One region of the Rhodopseudomonas sp. BR0G17 genome, then DNA from elsewhere that is predicted to be linked to it. Evidence: predicted binding sites of a transcription regulator. Region 1 holds the regulator's gene; each other region holds the start of a gene.
What was found. Region 1 encodes PhoB, which activates phosphate uptake and scavenging genes when phosphate is short. Its sites were predicted from a motif close to TGTCATNNANCTGTCAT; they were not measured.
Positions count from the first base shown of each region.

Region 2: a site for PhoB is predicted at 4,011-4,027, ahead of DY467_RS14905 (DUF47 domain-containing protein). Genes of this name have one in related genera too.
Region 3: a site for PhoB is predicted at 2,592-2,608, ahead of DY467_RS16505 (esterase-like activity of phytase family protein). Genes of this name have one in related genera too.

Region 1 covers NZ_QUML01000028.1:1,577-6,754, forward strand. Annotated here, with positions in the region: gene DY467_RS19090 (aspartate aminotransferase family protein) at 1-661, opposite strand, end outside; gene DY467_RS19095 (GcrA family cell cycle regulator) at 1,138-1,647, shown strand; gene phoB (phosphate regulon transcriptional regulator PhoB) at 1,996-2,709, opposite strand; gene phoU (phosphate signaling complex protein PhoU) at 2,784-3,500, opposite strand; gene pstB (phosphate ABC transporter ATP-binding protein PstB) at 3,524-4,345, opposite strand; gene pstA (phosphate ABC transporter permease PstA) at 4,342-5,178, opposite strand, start outside.
Region 2 covers NZ_QUML01000017.1:90,171-95,348, forward strand. Annotated here, with positions in the region: gene DY467_RS14890 (peptide chain release factor 3) at 1-1,626, opposite strand; gene sugE (quaternary ammonium compound efflux SMR transporter SugE) at 1,856-2,170, shown strand; gene DY467_RS14900 (inorganic phosphate transporter) at 2,273-3,283, opposite strand; gene DY467_RS14905 (DUF47 domain-containing protein) at 3,298-3,942, opposite strand; gene DY467_RS14910 (DUF4407 domain-containing protein) at 4,543-5,178, shown strand, end outside.
Region 3 covers NZ_QUML01000021.1:36,856-42,033, reverse strand. Annotated here, with positions in the region: gene DY467_RS16515 (methyl-accepting chemotaxis protein) at 1-1,391, opposite strand, end outside; gene mbfA (iron exporter MbfA) at 1,523-2,494, opposite strand; gene DY467_RS16505 (esterase-like activity of phytase family protein) at 2,675-4,030, shown strand; gene DY467_RS16500 (hypothetical protein) at 4,220-4,558, opposite strand; gene DY467_RS16495 (methyl-accepting chemotaxis protein) at 4,641-5,178, opposite strand, start outside.

The DNA.
Region 1 (5,178 bases):
CTTCGTCGAAGATCAGCAGCAGGCCGTGCGCGTCGCACAGCTCGCGCAGGCCGCGGAAGAACGCCAGCTCCGGCGAGCGCACGCCGCCCTCGCCCTGCAGCGGCTCGATCAGGATCGCGGCGGTATTCGGACCGATCGCGGCCTTGACCGCATCGAGGTCACCGAGCGGCAACTGATCGAAACCGTCGAGCGGCTTGCCGTAGCCTTCCAGGTACTTTGCCGAGCCGGTGGCGGCGAGCGTGCCGAGCGTGCGGCCGTGAAACGCGCCTTCGAAAGTAATCACCCGGGTGCGCTCGGGCTCGCCCTTGGAGAAGTGATAGTGCCGCGCCATCTTCAGCGCGCACTCGACCGCTTCAGCACCCGAATTGCAGAAGAACACCTTGTCGGCAAAGCTCTGTTCGCACAGCCGCGCCGCCAGCTTCTCGCCGTCCGGGCTCTTGAACAGGTTGGACATATGCCACAGTTTGGTCGCCTGCTCCTGCAAGGCTTCGACCAGATGCGGATGGCAATGGCCGAGCGCGTTGACGGCGACGCCGCTGGTGAAGTCGAGGTAGCGCTCGCCATCAGTTCCGTGCAGCCAGACACCTTCGCCGCGCTCGAACGCGACATCCGCTCTGGCGAAAACCGGGAGGAGATGGGACGTTGAAGCGCTCTGAGACATGGCCGATCCGATCGGAAAATAGCGGGCCGCCGGCCGGCCGCGTCACGCGCATGACACGAACGCAGTCTGGGACAACGTACCCCGGAAACGAAACGTGCCGCCTTTCCAGGCGGCACGTGGGATTATTCTAGAAGCGTCGAACTCACTGTCAACACGGAGCTTCGACGAAGTGCTGCCAGAAAGCAGCACTCGCGCTGTTTGTTGTGGCTTCGCGGACTCACTCACAGGAGAAGGTGTGGACGCACCGGGTCGGACTCTTGCGCGTGAGTCACGGCATATTGTAGCCTTTTGACTGTCGGGTACGACATCTCGTGCGCGGTTTGTAATCCATTTCGAGTTCTCGGATGAGGCGTAACGCCGGGGCGGCAAGGGTCGTCCGGCGAGCGCTAAGGGATTCTGACAGCTGAGATTTTGACGACCTCACAGCCGCGGTTCCGCGCCGCCCTTCGGCGCCCGCGGCAGGAAGGGATAGAACTATGACGGCATTGACCTGGACCGACGAGCGCGTCGAGCAGTTGAAGAAATTGTGGGAGGGCGGGCTGTCGGCGAGTCAAATTGCCGCCGAGCTTGGCAACGTCACCCGCAATGCCGTGATCGGCAAGGTCCACCGCCTCGGCCTGTCGGGCCGGGCCAAGAGCCCCACGTCGGCAGCGCCGCGGCCGCGCAAGGCGCGCCCGGTGCAGCAGATGATGAGGGTGACCCGGCCGGTGGCGCGCGGCAACACCGCACTGGCGCACGCTTTCGAAGTGGAAGCCGAGCCAGATCCGATCGCCTTCGACAACGTGGTTCCGATGAACCAGCGGCTGTCGCTGCTGGAACTCAACGAAGCCACCTGCCACTGGCCGGTCGGCGATCCGTCGAGCCCGGAATTCTTCTTCTGCGGCGGCAAGTCGCTGCCGGGCCTGCCCTACTGCGCGCATCACTCGCGCATCGCCTATCAGCCGGTCGGCGATCGCCGACGCGCAGCTCCCAAGACCACCCGCTAGACTGACGCCGCCAGCCCAAGGCCGCGGCAATCCGCGCTCGCGCAGCGCAGGGTTGGCCATCCCGCCAAACTGTCATCGCCCGCGAAAGCGGGCGACCCAGTATCCCAGAGCGTCCGTTACTTCCCACCCACTCACTGCAATACGGGATCCTCCGCCTTCGCGGAGGATGACGCTGCTATGTTGGGCTGAGGCCGCGGCTGAACGATTGCAAAAGCGATAGAGTCGACAAACGCCGCCATCGCGTCGTTGCCACGTGTCGCTAAATCACGCTCGCGGTCATCGTGGTTTGAACGAGTGTCTTGGTGGGCACGCTCGCTTTGCTCACCGACGTCGCAAACCTGCTAACAACTACGACGGGCTGCCTTCGACCTTGGCGAAGCGATCGTCGAGGGCGTAGCCGGCACCGCGAACAGTGCGGATCGGGTCCTGCTCGCGACCGATATTGAGCAGCTTGCGCAGGCGGCCGATGTGCACGTCGACGGTACGCTCATCGATGTAGATGTCGCGGCCCCAAACGCCGTCGAGCAGCTGCTCGCGGCTGAACACCCGGCCCGGGTGCTCAAGGAAGAATTCGAGCAGGCGATACTCGGTTGGACCGAGATCGATCGGCCGGCCGGAGCGCGCCACCCGGCGCTTGTCGCGGTCGAGTTCGAGATCACCGTACGCCAGCACGGTGGCGAGACGCTCCGGCGCCGCGCGGCGCAGCAGGCCCTTCACCCGGGCCAGCAGCTCCGGCACCGAGAACGGCTTGACGATGTAATCGTCGGCGCCGGTCGCGAGCCCACGGACCCGCTCGCTTTCTTCGCCACGCGCCGTCAGCATGATGATCGGCAGTTGCTTGGTTTCCGGACGCGCCCGCAGCCGGCGGCACAGCTCGATGCCGGACAGGCCCGGCAGCATCCAGTCCAGAACGACCAGGTCGGGAATCCGCTCCTTCATCCGGGTGTCGGCGTCATCGCCGCGCGCCACCGTCTCGACCTCGTAACCTTCGGATTCCAGATTGTATCGCAGCAGCGTCGTCAGCGCTTCCTCGTCTTCAACTACCAGAATGCGCGCAGCCATTGTCGTCCTCGTCTCAGTGTCGTCTCGATCCGTCCCATGACTGCCGGCCCGGCGGGCCGGCGGCCAGAGCAGCGTCAGTTACCGGGCGTCGCGTTGGCGAAGGTGGTCATGTCGCCCTTCGGACGCTTGTCCATGATCTGCTGACCTTCGATCATGTAGAACACCGTCTCGGCGATGTTGGTCGCGTGATCGCCGATCCGCTCGATGTTCTTGGCGCAGAACATCAGGTGAATGCAGAACGAGATGTTGCGCGGATCTTCCATCATGTAGGTAAGCAGCTCGCGGAACAGCGAGGTGCAGATCGCGTCGACTTCCTCGTCGCCGTTCCACACCACCATCGCGGCCGGCAGATCGTGCGCCGTATAGGCATCGAGCACCGCCTTGACCTGCGACTGCACGAGGTCGGTCATGTGCTCGAGGCCGCGGATCAGCTTCAGCGGATGGAAGTCGCTGTCGATCGCGTTGACGCGCTTGGCGATGTTCTTCGACAGATCGCCGATCCGCTCGAGGTCGGTCGCGACGCGCATCGCGCCGACGATTTCGCGCAGATCGATCGCCATCGGCTGGCGCCGCGCGATGGTCAACACCGCGCGCTCTTCGATATTCCGCTGCATCTGGTCGATCTCGGCATCGGCCGCGACCACGCGCGAGGCCAGCGCGACGTCGCGCCGGATCAGCGCATCGACCGAGTCGACGATCTGGCGCTCGGCCAAACCGCCCATCTCCGCGACCAGCCGGGTCAGCTCCTGCAGGTCGCCGTCGAACGCCTTGGTGGTGTGTTCGAATCCCATATCCGTGCTCCTCGCCCGCCGCGTCAGCCGAACCGGCCGGTGATGTAATCCTGGGTGCGCCGATCGCTCGGCGAGGTGAAGATCTTGTTGGTCGGGCCGAATTCGATCAGCTCGCCGAGATACATGAAGGCGGTCGACTCTGACACGCGCGCCGCCTGCTGCATGTTATGGGTCACGATCGCGATGGTGTATTGTTCCTTCAGCTCGTCGATCAGCTCTTCGATCTTGGCGGTGGAGATCGGATCGAGCGCCGAGCACGGCTCGTCGAACAGGATCACTTCCGGCCGCACCGCGATGGTGCGGGCGATGCACAGACGCTGCTGCTGACCGCCCGACAGGCTGAGACCGGAAGCGCCGAGCTTGTCCTTCACTTCGTTCCACAGTGCGGCGCCGCGCAGCGCCTTCTCGACCCGGCCGTCCATCTCCGACTTCGAGATCTTCTCGTACAGGCGGACGCCGAACGCGATGTTCTCATAGATCGTCATCGGGAACGGCGTCGGCTTCTGGAACACCATGCCGACCCGCGCGCGCAGCAGGTTGAGGTCGAGCTTGGGGTCGAGAATGTTGGTGTTGTCGAGCAGCACCTGCCCCTCGGCGCGCTGGCCCGGATACAGATCGTACATCCGGTTGAAGATGCGCAGCAGGGTTGACTTGCCGCAGCCCGACGGACCGATGAACGCGGTGACGCGGTTGGTGGCGAGCGCCAGGTTGATGTGCTTCAGCGCATGGTTCTGACCGTAGTAGAAATTGAGGTCGCGCACGGTCACCTTGGCCGGGCCGTCCGGCTGGGCGCCGATCGGCGGCATCGCGGACGGAACGCTGGTGGCGATCGAGATCTCGGTCATTTCGTGGTCCTCTCGGCGCCGATGATGCGCGCGCCAATGTTCAGGGCAAGCACGGTCAGGGTGATCAGCAGCGCGCCGGTCCAAGCGAGCTGCTTCCAGTAAGCGTAGGGGCTCTGGACGAAGTTGTTGATGGTCACCGGCAGGTTGGCCATCGTCTTGGTCAGATCCAGGCTGAAGAACTGGTTGCTGAGCGCGGTGAACAGCAGCGGCGCGGTCTCACCGGCGACACGGGCGGTCGCCAGCAGGATGCCGGTGATCAGACCGGCACGGGCGGCGCGATAGGCGATCCGGCGGATCACCAGCGAGCGCGGCAGGCCGAGCGCCGAGGCGGCTTCGCGCAGCGAGCTCGGCACCAGCAGCAGCATGTCTTCGGTGGTGCGCACCACCACCGGGATCACGATCACCGCCAGCGCCAGCGCGCCGGCGAGCGCCGAGAACCGGCCCATCGTCACCACCACCGCGCCATAGATGAACAGGCCGATGATGATCGACGGCGCGCTGAGCAGGATGTCGTTGATGAAGCGGATCACCGAGGTGAGCTTGTCGTATTTGCCGTACTCGGCGAGGTACGTGCCGGCGAATAGTCCGAGCGGCGCGCCGATGCCGACGCCGAGGATCGTCATGATGATCGAGCCGACGATGGCGTTGAGCAGGCCGCCCTCATTCGAGCCCGGCGGCGGGGTATTCTGGGTGAATATTTCGAAGTTGAGACCGGCGAGGCCGTTCCAGAACAGCGTGAACAGGATCAGCGCCAGCCAGGTGACGCCGAACAGCGCCGCCGCCGAGCACAGCACCTTGATCACCAGGTCGTTGCGGTGACGCCGCTTGTAGAT
Region 2 (5,178 bases), on a different contig from region 1:
TCACGCCACCTTCTTCACGTCCTTGATCTCCGAGAACACAATGCCTTCGGCGCGGTCTCTCGTGTAGCCGAGATAGAATTCGTTCTTGGCGAGGTACACCGGATCGCCGTCGACGTCGTCGGCGATCGACGAGCCGTTGTTGGCGATGAAGGTGTCGAGCTTCTTGCGGTCGTCGGACGAGATCCAGCGCGCGAGCTGGAATTCGGAGACTTCGAAATCGACCGGCAGCTGATACTCCGCTTCGAGCCGCGCCTTCAGCACGTCGAGCTGCAGCGGGCCGACGACGCCGACCAACGCCGGCGCGCCGTCGCGCGGGCGGAACACCTGCACGACGCCCTCCTCCGACATCTGCTGCAGCGCTTCTTTCAGCTTCTTGGCCTTCATCGCGTCGCCGAGCCGGACGCGGCGGACGATTTCCGGCGCAAAGCTCGGCACGCCGACGAAGGTCACGTCCTCGCCCTCGGTCAGCGTATCGCCGATCCGCAGCGTGCCGTGGTTGGGAATGCCGACGACGTCGCCGGCGAACGCTTCGTCCGCCACCGAGCGGTCCTGCGCGAAGAAGAACTGCGGGCTGGACAGCGGCATCGCCTTGCCGGTGCGCACCAGCTTGGCCTTCATGCCGCGGGTCAGCTTGCCCGAGCACAGCCGCGCGAACGCAATCCGGTCGCGGTGGTTCGGATCCATATTGGCTTGGATTTTGAACACGAAGGCGCTCATCTTCGGCTCATCGGCGGCGATCTTGCGCAAATTGCTTTCCTGCGCGCGCGGCGGCGGCGCGTAGCGGCCGAGCCCCTGCAGCAAATCGCCGACGCCGAAATTGCGCAGCGCCGAGCCGAAATACACCGGCGTCAGGTGGCCTTCGCGAAACGCCTCGAGGTCGAACGGCTTGCACGCCTCGGTGGCGAGCTCGAGCTCCTCCTTGACCGCGGCGACGTCGAGATTGGCGTGACGCTTGCCGAGCTCCTCGATGGTGATCTGCTCGGCCGCACCGGTTTTGGCGCCGCCGCCTTCGAGCAGACGCACGCCGCCGTTCAGCACGTCGTAGGTGCCGAGGAAGTCGCGGCCGCGTCCGACCGGCCAGGTCATCGGCGTGGTGTCGAGCGCCAGCGTCTTCTCGATCTCATCGAGCAGATCGAAGGTGTCGCGGCTCTCACGGTCCATCTTGTTGATGAAGGTGATGATCGGAATGTCGCGCAGCCGGCAGACCTCGAACAGCTTGCGGGTGCGCGCCTCGATGCCCTTGGCGGCGTCGATCACCATCACGGCGGAGTCGACGGCGGTCAGCGTCCGGTAGGTGTCTTCCGAGAAGTCCTCGTGGCCCGGGGTGTCGAGCAGGTTGAACACCAGGCCGTCGAACTCGAAGGTCATCACCGAGGTGACCACCGAGATGCCGCGGTCGCGCTCGATCTTCATCCAGTCCGACCGGGTGTTGCGGCGCTCGCCCTTGGCCTTGACCTGACCGGCCAAATTAATGGCGCCGCCAAACAGCAGCAGCTTTTCGGTCAGCGTGGTCTTGCCGGCGTCAGGATGCGAAATGATCGCAAAAGTGCGCCGCCGCGCCACTTCATGGGCGAGCGAAAACGGGGTCGAGGACGGCGCTTCGGCCGGAACAGCGGTGTCGGACATTCATCAGCCTGTGGCAGGGAAAGCCGGCGCGATCAAGGGCTTCCGGCGGGTCGCAGCGCCTGCAGTTGCGCGGCGGAACGGCGTCCCTCATATAAGGGATCGAGGACGACCTCAAAATCACCTTTTCGGCCGGGACGACCCGGCCTCCTCAAGACCGCGCATTGCGCCGGCGCGCTATCCCGTTGGATGGCCTCATCAATATTGCCGGGACGTGTGCAAGGAGGCCGCTATGGCTTGGTTCTATCTGTTCGTCGCCGGTCTGATGGAGATCGGCTGGGCGCTCGGCCTGAAATACACCGAAGGCTTTACCCGCTTGGTTCCGACGGCGCTGACCGTGTCGGCGATGGTCGCCAGCGTCGCACTGCTCGGGCTCGCGCTGAAGACGCTGCCGATCGGCACCGCCTATGCGGTGTGGAGCGGCATCGGCGCGGTCGGCACCGCGGCGCTCGGCATCGCGCTGTTCGGCGATCCGGCCACGGTCGGCCGCCTCGCCTGCATCGGTCTGATCGTCGCCGGCATCGTCGGGCTCAAGCTGGTGGCCTAAAGGCGAAGCTTCTGCGTTATTGCGAGCGAAGCGAAGCAATCCAGCGCCTCGCGCGGCGCGATGGATTGCTTCGTCGCTGCGCGCCTCGCAATGACATTGTGTTTAGAACGCCGGCACCAGCCGCGTGGCCCAATACGCCAGCGCCGCGACGATGGCCGAGGCCGGGATCGTGATCACCCAGGCATAGACGATCGAGCTCGCCACGTTCCAGCGCACCGCCGACATCCGGCGCGCGGCGCCGACGCCGACGATCGCACCGGTGATGGTGTGGGTGGTCGACACCGGAACGCCGAGGAAGGTCGCCATGAACAGCGTCGCGGCGCCGCCGGTTTCGGCGCAGAAGCCCTGCATCGGCGTCAGCTTGGTGATGCGCAGTCCCATGGTGCGGACGATCCGCCAGCCGCCCATCAGGGTGCCGAGCGCCATCGCCGCCTGGCACGACAGCACCACCCAGAACGGCACCGAGAACTCGCCGCCGAGATAGCCCTGCGAATACAAAAGCACCGCAATGATGCCCATGGTCTTCTGGGCATCGTTGCCGCCGTGGCCGAGCGAATACAGCGATGCGGAGGCGAACTGCAGGATGCGGAAGGCGCGGTCCACCGCGAACGGCGTCGACCGCACCGACGCCCACGACACGATTGCCACCAGCACCAGCGCCAGCAGAAAACCGACCAGCGGCGACAACACGATCGCCAGCAGCGCCTTGGTCAGGCCGCCCCACACCGCAGCCGACAGTCCGGCCTTGGCGAGGCCGGCGCCGAGCAGGCCGCCGATCAACGCATGCGACGAGCTCGACGGGATGCCGAGCCCCCAGGTCACCAGGTTCCAGACGATCGCGCCTGTCAACGCGGCGAAGATCACCGAGGCGTCGATCACGCTGGGCTCGATGATGCCAGTGCCAATGGTGTTGGCGACGTGCAGGCCGAACACCATGAAGGCGATGAAATTGAACGAGGCCGCCCAGAACACCGCGTAATGCGGCCGCAGGACGCGGGTAGAGACGATGGTGGCGATCGAATTGGCGGCGTCGTGCAGGCCGTTCAAAAAGTCGAACAGCAGCGCGACGGCGATCAACCCGACCAGGATGGGCAGCCCGAGCGAAGCGTCCACGGCCGGCCCCTGCCCTAGACCTGCTCGATGACGATGGAATTGATCTCGTTGGCGACGTCGTCGAAACGGTCGGCGACCTTCTCGAGGTGGTCGTAGATCTCGGCGCCGACGATGTAATCCATGGTGTTGGCGTTACGGTGCTTGAGGAACAGTTCCTTCAGCCCGATATCGTGGAGATCGTCGACCCGGCCTTCCAGCTTGGTGATCTCCTCGGTCATCGCCGTCAGCATCTGCAGGTTCGGCCCGATCGACTGCATCAGCGGCACCGCGCGGCCGACCAGATTGGCGCTTTCGACCAGTAGCGACCCGATCTCGCGCATCGGCGGCTCGAACTCGCGGACCTCGAACAGGATCACCGCCTTGGCGGTCTGCTGCATCTGGTCGATGGCGTCATCCATCGACGTGATCAGGTTCTTGATGTCGACCCGGTCGAACGGGGTGATGAAGGTCCGGCGCACCGCGGTCAGCACCTCGCGGGTGATGTTGTCGGCCTCGGATTCGAAATGGCTGACGCGCTGGCAGTGCACCAGCGTCTCGTCGCCGCCGCGCAGCATGTCCTGCAGCGCCTGGGCTCCCTGCACGACCGTATGCGTGTGCTGGGCGAACAGGTCGAAGAACCTCTCTTCCTTGGGCAGAAAGGCTCGAAAGTATCGTAGCATCGGGAGCTATCCGGTTGACGTAACGCGGGTTCGTAGGTCGGCCATGGGAGACCGGAGACGCCCGACCGCGTCACACCGGCGTCATAAAACACTTCAGAGGCTCACAGGCAACCGTCCATTCCGGACCGACGGGACGCGTGAGCCGCGGACCGGTCCCGTCCGCCATCGGACGACACGAGATCGGGGCATTTCGGTGATCGCTGGGTCCCCTCGTCCACAGATTTTGCCCGGCCGCCGGGTTGCCGGCAGATGCCGCCGTCACGGCCTGGGCGCCTCCTGCTCGCGAATCACTTCAACGCGCTGATGTGAAATCGAGGGCCGTGAGGCCGCGTAGCAGTGGTAATCGAGGAATGGACGAGCGTGGCCGAACGGACCATCACGACAAAATATTGAGGATGGCGAAAGCGGCCTCACCGCCTCTTCAACTCAGAAAGTTTGCAATCGATCACGGCACCTTAGCAGAAATTGCTGAGACCAAATCGGAGCTTGTTGAATCGCCTACTAAACGTGGCCTCGTATTGAATTTGTTTACGCTCTGTTAGACTCGGCCGACCTGTCACAACCAAACCGCGGCGCATGTCACCGCAGAACTGGGCGGCCATGATTCAACGCGTTCTTGGCATCATCGCTGGCGTCGATCGCAAGACTCTTCAGAGCTGCCCGGCCTCCGACAAATTATGGGCCACGCATCTCGGCGCATCGCTCTGTCTGTCGTTCGTGGTCGTGCTCGGCGTGTCGTTCCACGCCACCGGCTACATGATCGACAATATATGGACTCGGCTGCTGGTCTCGACGGTGATCGCACTGACCGTGCTGATGTTCGACCGCGCGCTGTGCCAATCCGACTGGTTCTATCAGGGCACGCTGTGGAATACCTCTGCGATCCAGTCGCGCGCCGAGGCCAAGCAGACCGCGTGGCGGTTCGTCCGCGTCGGCATCCGGCTGACGCTGTCGTTCGGGCTCGCCTGGGTGATCGCGATGTTCCTGGAACTCGCGATCTTCTCCTCGACCATCAACGAGAAGATCGAAGCCGACCGCGTCGCCGCCAACCAGCCGGTCTACGACAAGATCGCAGCTTTCGAAGCCGGGCTGAACGCCGAAGCCAAGCGCCGGCTCGCCGACATCGAACAGCTCGAGGCGCTGCACCGCGACGCCCTCACCGAGCAGCCGAAGCCGGAGCCGACCACCCAGGCCCGCACCGAGGACATCGAGCAGCAGATCCGCGCGCTGGCGACC
Region 3 (5,178 bases), on a different contig from region 1:
ACCGCCGATTCGAACTTGTCGGCCATGTCGTTCATGTCGCGCCGGCGCGCCAGATCGGCGCTGGCCTGATCCTCCGCACGCTGCGCGATGCTGCGTTTGAGCTCGCCCTGCATGGTGCGGAGCGAGGCCGCGAGCACGCCGACTTCGTCGGCCTGTTCAATCGCCAGCTTCTGGTCGAGCTCGCCCTTGGCGATGCCGTCCGCGAAGGTGGCGCAATCGCCGATCGGACGGGCGATGCTGCGGGCTGCGAACGCGATGACCGTAATGGCGAGCACAACAACCAGGATGCCGGCGCCGAGCTGCCAGAACATCGCCGAATTGGCGCGTTCGTTCAGCGCGGTGTCGAGCTCATGTGCCGAGGCCAGCACCACTTTGCGCGGCACCGAGATCAGCACCGACCACGGCGTGCCGGTCCGTCCCACCGAGATCGGCGAGTAGACCTCGACGTTATCCCACTTCGGATCGTCGAGCACCGTGCCCTTGCCTTCCTTGACGATCGCCAGGCTCTCCGACCAGCGCGGATCGGCGCTCGACGCCGCCTTGCCGATCGATTCCGGATTGGCGCTGTTGGCGACGATCAGGCCGGTGTCGTTGAGGATCGCGACCTTGCCCTTGCCGCCGAACAGCGATCGGTTGGCCTGGGTGGCGAGCTTCTGCACGAAGTCGAGATTGTAGTCCGCACCGGCGACGCCGACGAACTTGCCGTCGATCTTGATCGGCACCGACATGGTGGCGAGGAACACCGCCTTGCCCTGCACGATGTAAGGCAACGGGCCGAGGATGTTCTCTTTGCCGGTCGCCTTGGGATTGATGAACCACGCGCCCTTCACCAGGCCGTTCGGGTGCCGCTCCTGGCTGTCGTATTCGACCAGCGGCTGCACCGCGATCGAGCCGCTGGCGCTGCGGGTCCAATACGGCAGGAAGCGGCCGGTGTTATCCGAACCCATCGTCTGGCGGCCCTTGAACGCGACGTCGTTGCCGTCGAGGGCGTTCGGCTCCCAGGCCGAGTAGGTGCCGTTGAACGCCGGGTTCTGCTCCAGCGTGTTCTTGAGCACCGCGTTGAGCTGCAGGCGGCGATTGCCGTCGGTGGTGCCCGCATTGTTGGGGTCGGCCAGCACCTCGAAGGCGTGCGCCATGTTGCGCGCGGAGTCGAGCCCGAGGTCGAGCTCGGCCTTGATCACCGAGGCTTCGGAGCTGGCGCGGTTGAGCAGGCTTTCCTTGGTCTGCTGATCGACCAGCTTCATCACCTCAGCGGTGACGTAGTGGTGCGTGCTCTGCGCCGACAGCACGCTGTAGCCGATCAGGATCAGGCTGGCGCCGGTCAGGCAGAGGCCCGCGACCAGCGCAATCTTGACCTGAATTTTGCGGATGGATTTGAACGAGAACGACATGAGGCACTCCTAGGAGAGCCCCATGCTGATTGCCGGCTATTTGGAATTGTTTAAGCAAACGCCTCGTGCGGTTACGAGGAAAGCCGGTTCCCGACTAAGACTTAGGTCTAACGCCGCGTGTAGCACCGCGACTAAGCACCGCCGATCAGGATGCCGACACCGAGCACGATGACGCCGCCCAGCACGATCTGGAACACCGCGTGCAGGAACGGCGTGTCCATGTATCTGGCGCGAACGTAAGCGATCACCCACAGTTCGACGAACACCACCAGCGCGGCGATGCCGGTCGCGATCCAGAACGCGTTGGCCCAACTATCAGGGACGAGATACGGCAGCGTGTGACCGAGACCGCCGATCGTGGTCATTAGTCCGCAGATGCCGCCGCGCAACCACGGCGAGCCGCGCCCGGTCATCGAGCCGTCGTCGGACAGCGCTTCGGCGAAGCCCATGGAGATGCCGGCGCCGATCGAGGCGGCCAGACCAACCAGGAAGGTCTGCCAGTTCTGATGGGTCGCGAAGGCGGCAGCGAACAGCGGCGCCAGGGTCGACACCGAACCGTCCATCAGGCCAGCGAGACCGGGCTGGACGTATTGCAGCACGAACATCCGCCGCGCCGCATGATCCTCGGCGCTGCGCGCATCGGGGGTTAGGATCTTGTCGGTGAGTTGGGTGGCGCGCTGCTCGTGGCGCTTCTCGAACTCGGCGAGGTCGGACAGCAGCTTGCGGATGTGGACGTCGGTCGCCCGTTCGGCGGCGCGCTCGTAGAAGCGCTGCGCCTCGAACTCCATCGTCTCGGCTTCTTTACGGATGCGGTCGAGCGGCAGATTGCGGGTGAGCCAGATCGGGCGGCGGCGGATGAAGCCTTTAACGTCCTCGCGGCGGATCGGCGGCAGGTCCGGCCCGAACCGCTGCTCGTACATCCGCAGCAGCATGTGACGATGGCCCTTCTCCTGCTGCGCCATCTCGGTGAAGACGCGCGCGGAATCGGGATAACGCTCGGCCAGATCCTCGGCGAACGCCAGATAGATCCGGCTGTCTTCCTCCTCGCCCGAGATGGCGACGGCCAGGATTTCACGCTCGGTGAGGTCGGAAAACGCCTTCATTTCAGCACCCGCAAGTTTAGAACGCTTCTAAATAGGATCGCCGGCCGAGGGAGTCAAAGCCGGCCTCGACGGTGGTTGGCCAATTGGTCGCAGGGCCCGTCATCGTCGCTTCATCGATCCGTCAGGCCTCTGTGACCGAGCGCCGCCACAAGACCGGCTTTCCATTCCAGGAGGCTGTTCATGCGAAAACTACTGCTCGGTTCGGTCGCGGTCTTTGCGCTGGCGACGTCCGCCGCGCTGGCGCAATCCGAAGGCGAATTTCCCGCCACCCTCGCCGGCCATGCGGTGCTGCCGGCGGCCTCGTTCGTCGACGCGCCGGCCGATGCGCCGGCCGATCTGAAAACCTCGGGCAAGTACACCACCGGGCAGCGCGTGGAGGCGCAGGGCAGCGTGATGGGCAAGTCCAACGGCCGTCCGACCGGCGTGTCGGTGCCGTTCAAGGGCCAGCCGCTGCAGGGCCATTCCGGCATCAAGGCGATGCCGGACGGCACATTCTGTGTGCTGACCGACAACGGTTTCGGCTCGCGCTACAACTCCGCCGACTCGATGCTGTATCTCGACAACTACAAGATCGACTGGGCGACCGGCACGGTCGACCGCAAGCAGACCGTGTTCCTGCACGATCCGGACAAGAAGGTGCCGTTCCGCATCGTCCACGAAGACACCGACAAGCGCTATCTGACCGGCGCGGACTTCGACACCGAAGGCTTCCAGATCATCGGCGACCGGTTCTGGATCGGCGACGAGTTCGGCCCCTACATCATCGAAGCCGACCTGACCGGCAAGATCATCGGCGTCTATGAGAGCATGGCCGACGGCAAACCGATCAAGTCGCCAGATCATTGGTCGGTGCAGTCGCCCGGCGCGCCGGGCGCGACCTACACCGGCGTCAATCTCAAGCGCTCCAAGGGCTATGAAGGCTTCGCCGCCTCCAAGGACGGCAAGTTCCTGTACGGCCTGCTCGAAGGTCCGCTGTGGGACGCCGACAAGAAGGACTGGGAAAAGGTCGACGGCAAGGAAGCCTCGCGCATCCTCGAATTCGACGTCGCGCAGAAGAAGTTCACCGGCCGCTCCTGGCATTACGTGTTCGAGCAGAACGGCAACGCGATCGGCGACTTCAACATGATCGACGCCACCCACGGCCTCGTCATCGAGCGTGACAACGGCGAAGGCACCAAGGACAAGGCCTGCCCCGAAGGCAAGACCGGCACCGACTGCTTCAACGATCTCGCCAAGTTCAAGCGCGTCTACAAGATCGAGCTGACCGATGCGAACGCCGGCAAGCCGGTGAACAAGATCGGCTTCATCGACCTGATGAAGATCCGCGATCCGAACAAGAAGGCGAAGAAGCCGCTGACCGACGGCGTGCTCGCGTTCCCGTTCTTCACCATCGAGAACGTCGACAAGGTCGACGACCGCCACATCATCGTCGGCAACGACAACAACCTGCCGTTCTCGTCGAGCCGCGATCCGAACAAGGCCGACGACAACGAGTTCATCCTGCTCGAAGTCGCCGACTTCCTGAAGGCGAAGTAAGCGCCACAGCCGACCACTGCCGTCGTTCCGGGGCACGCGCATCAGCGCGTGAACCCGGAACTTCGCGGTGCGGTTCTGCGGCTTTACTTCAACATCTCGAGATTCCGGGTTCGCGCCTGTCGGCGCGCCCCGGAATGACGTTGCGACAGGAGGCGCTGCTTCGGCGCACGAAGATCGCGCCCGTTGTCATCACGCCGGCGGTGACATCCAGCGGGTCAGGCGCGCGAACATGCCTTTGGGCGGCAGAGCCGTCGGCGTGTCGTCGGCGGATTCGAGACGATTGAGGAATTGTTCGAGAAACCGCGCGTCGCTGGTTTCGATCACGACGAAATCAGTGTCGCCGGTCGAGACCGTGTAGACGTAGCGCAGGCTTGCCGCGCGTGGCATCGCGCCTGCGCCGGCCAGATCCTTGGCGATGATGACGCCATCCGGATCGATGTCGCGGGCGATCAGCGCGCGGGTGAGCCACGCCAGATTGCCGACGAATTCAGGTTCGAAAGCGACGGTGCCTTGCAACATCATGGGCATGCGTTGTCTCTCGTCCTTCACGCATCCCCCCAGCAGAGAATTGTCACCACTGGAGGCCAAAAGGTTCAAGCCTCGACCACGATCAGGCGGCGCGAATCTTGCGGAGGAAGTCGTCGACCGCCGATTGCAGTGCACCAGATTGGCTGTCGAGCGCCCGGGCATGCGAAAGTACTTCTGAAGCCGCGTCGCCGGTCGCCTGGGCGGCGGAACTGACGCCGCCGATGTGATCGCTGATTTCGCTCGAACCGGCCGCAACCGATTGAATGTTGCGGGCGATTTCCTGCGTTGCAGCCCCCTGCTGCTCGACCGCCGTCGCAATCGCCACAGTGATCTTGTTGATCTCGCCGATTGTCGCGGTGATGCCGCCGATCGACTGAACCGCACTTGCGGTCGAGGACTGCATCGCCGCGACCTGCGCGGAGATTTCTTCGGTCGCCTTGGCGGTCTGGCTCGCCAGCGCCTTCACTTCACTCGCCACCACCGCAAAGCCGCGCCCGGACTCGCCGGCGCGCGCCGCTTCGATCGTGGCGTTCAGCGCCAGCAGGTTGGTTTGCGACGCGATCGAGTGAATCAGCTGCACGACTTCGCCGATCTTCTCGGCGCTGACCGACAGCTGCATC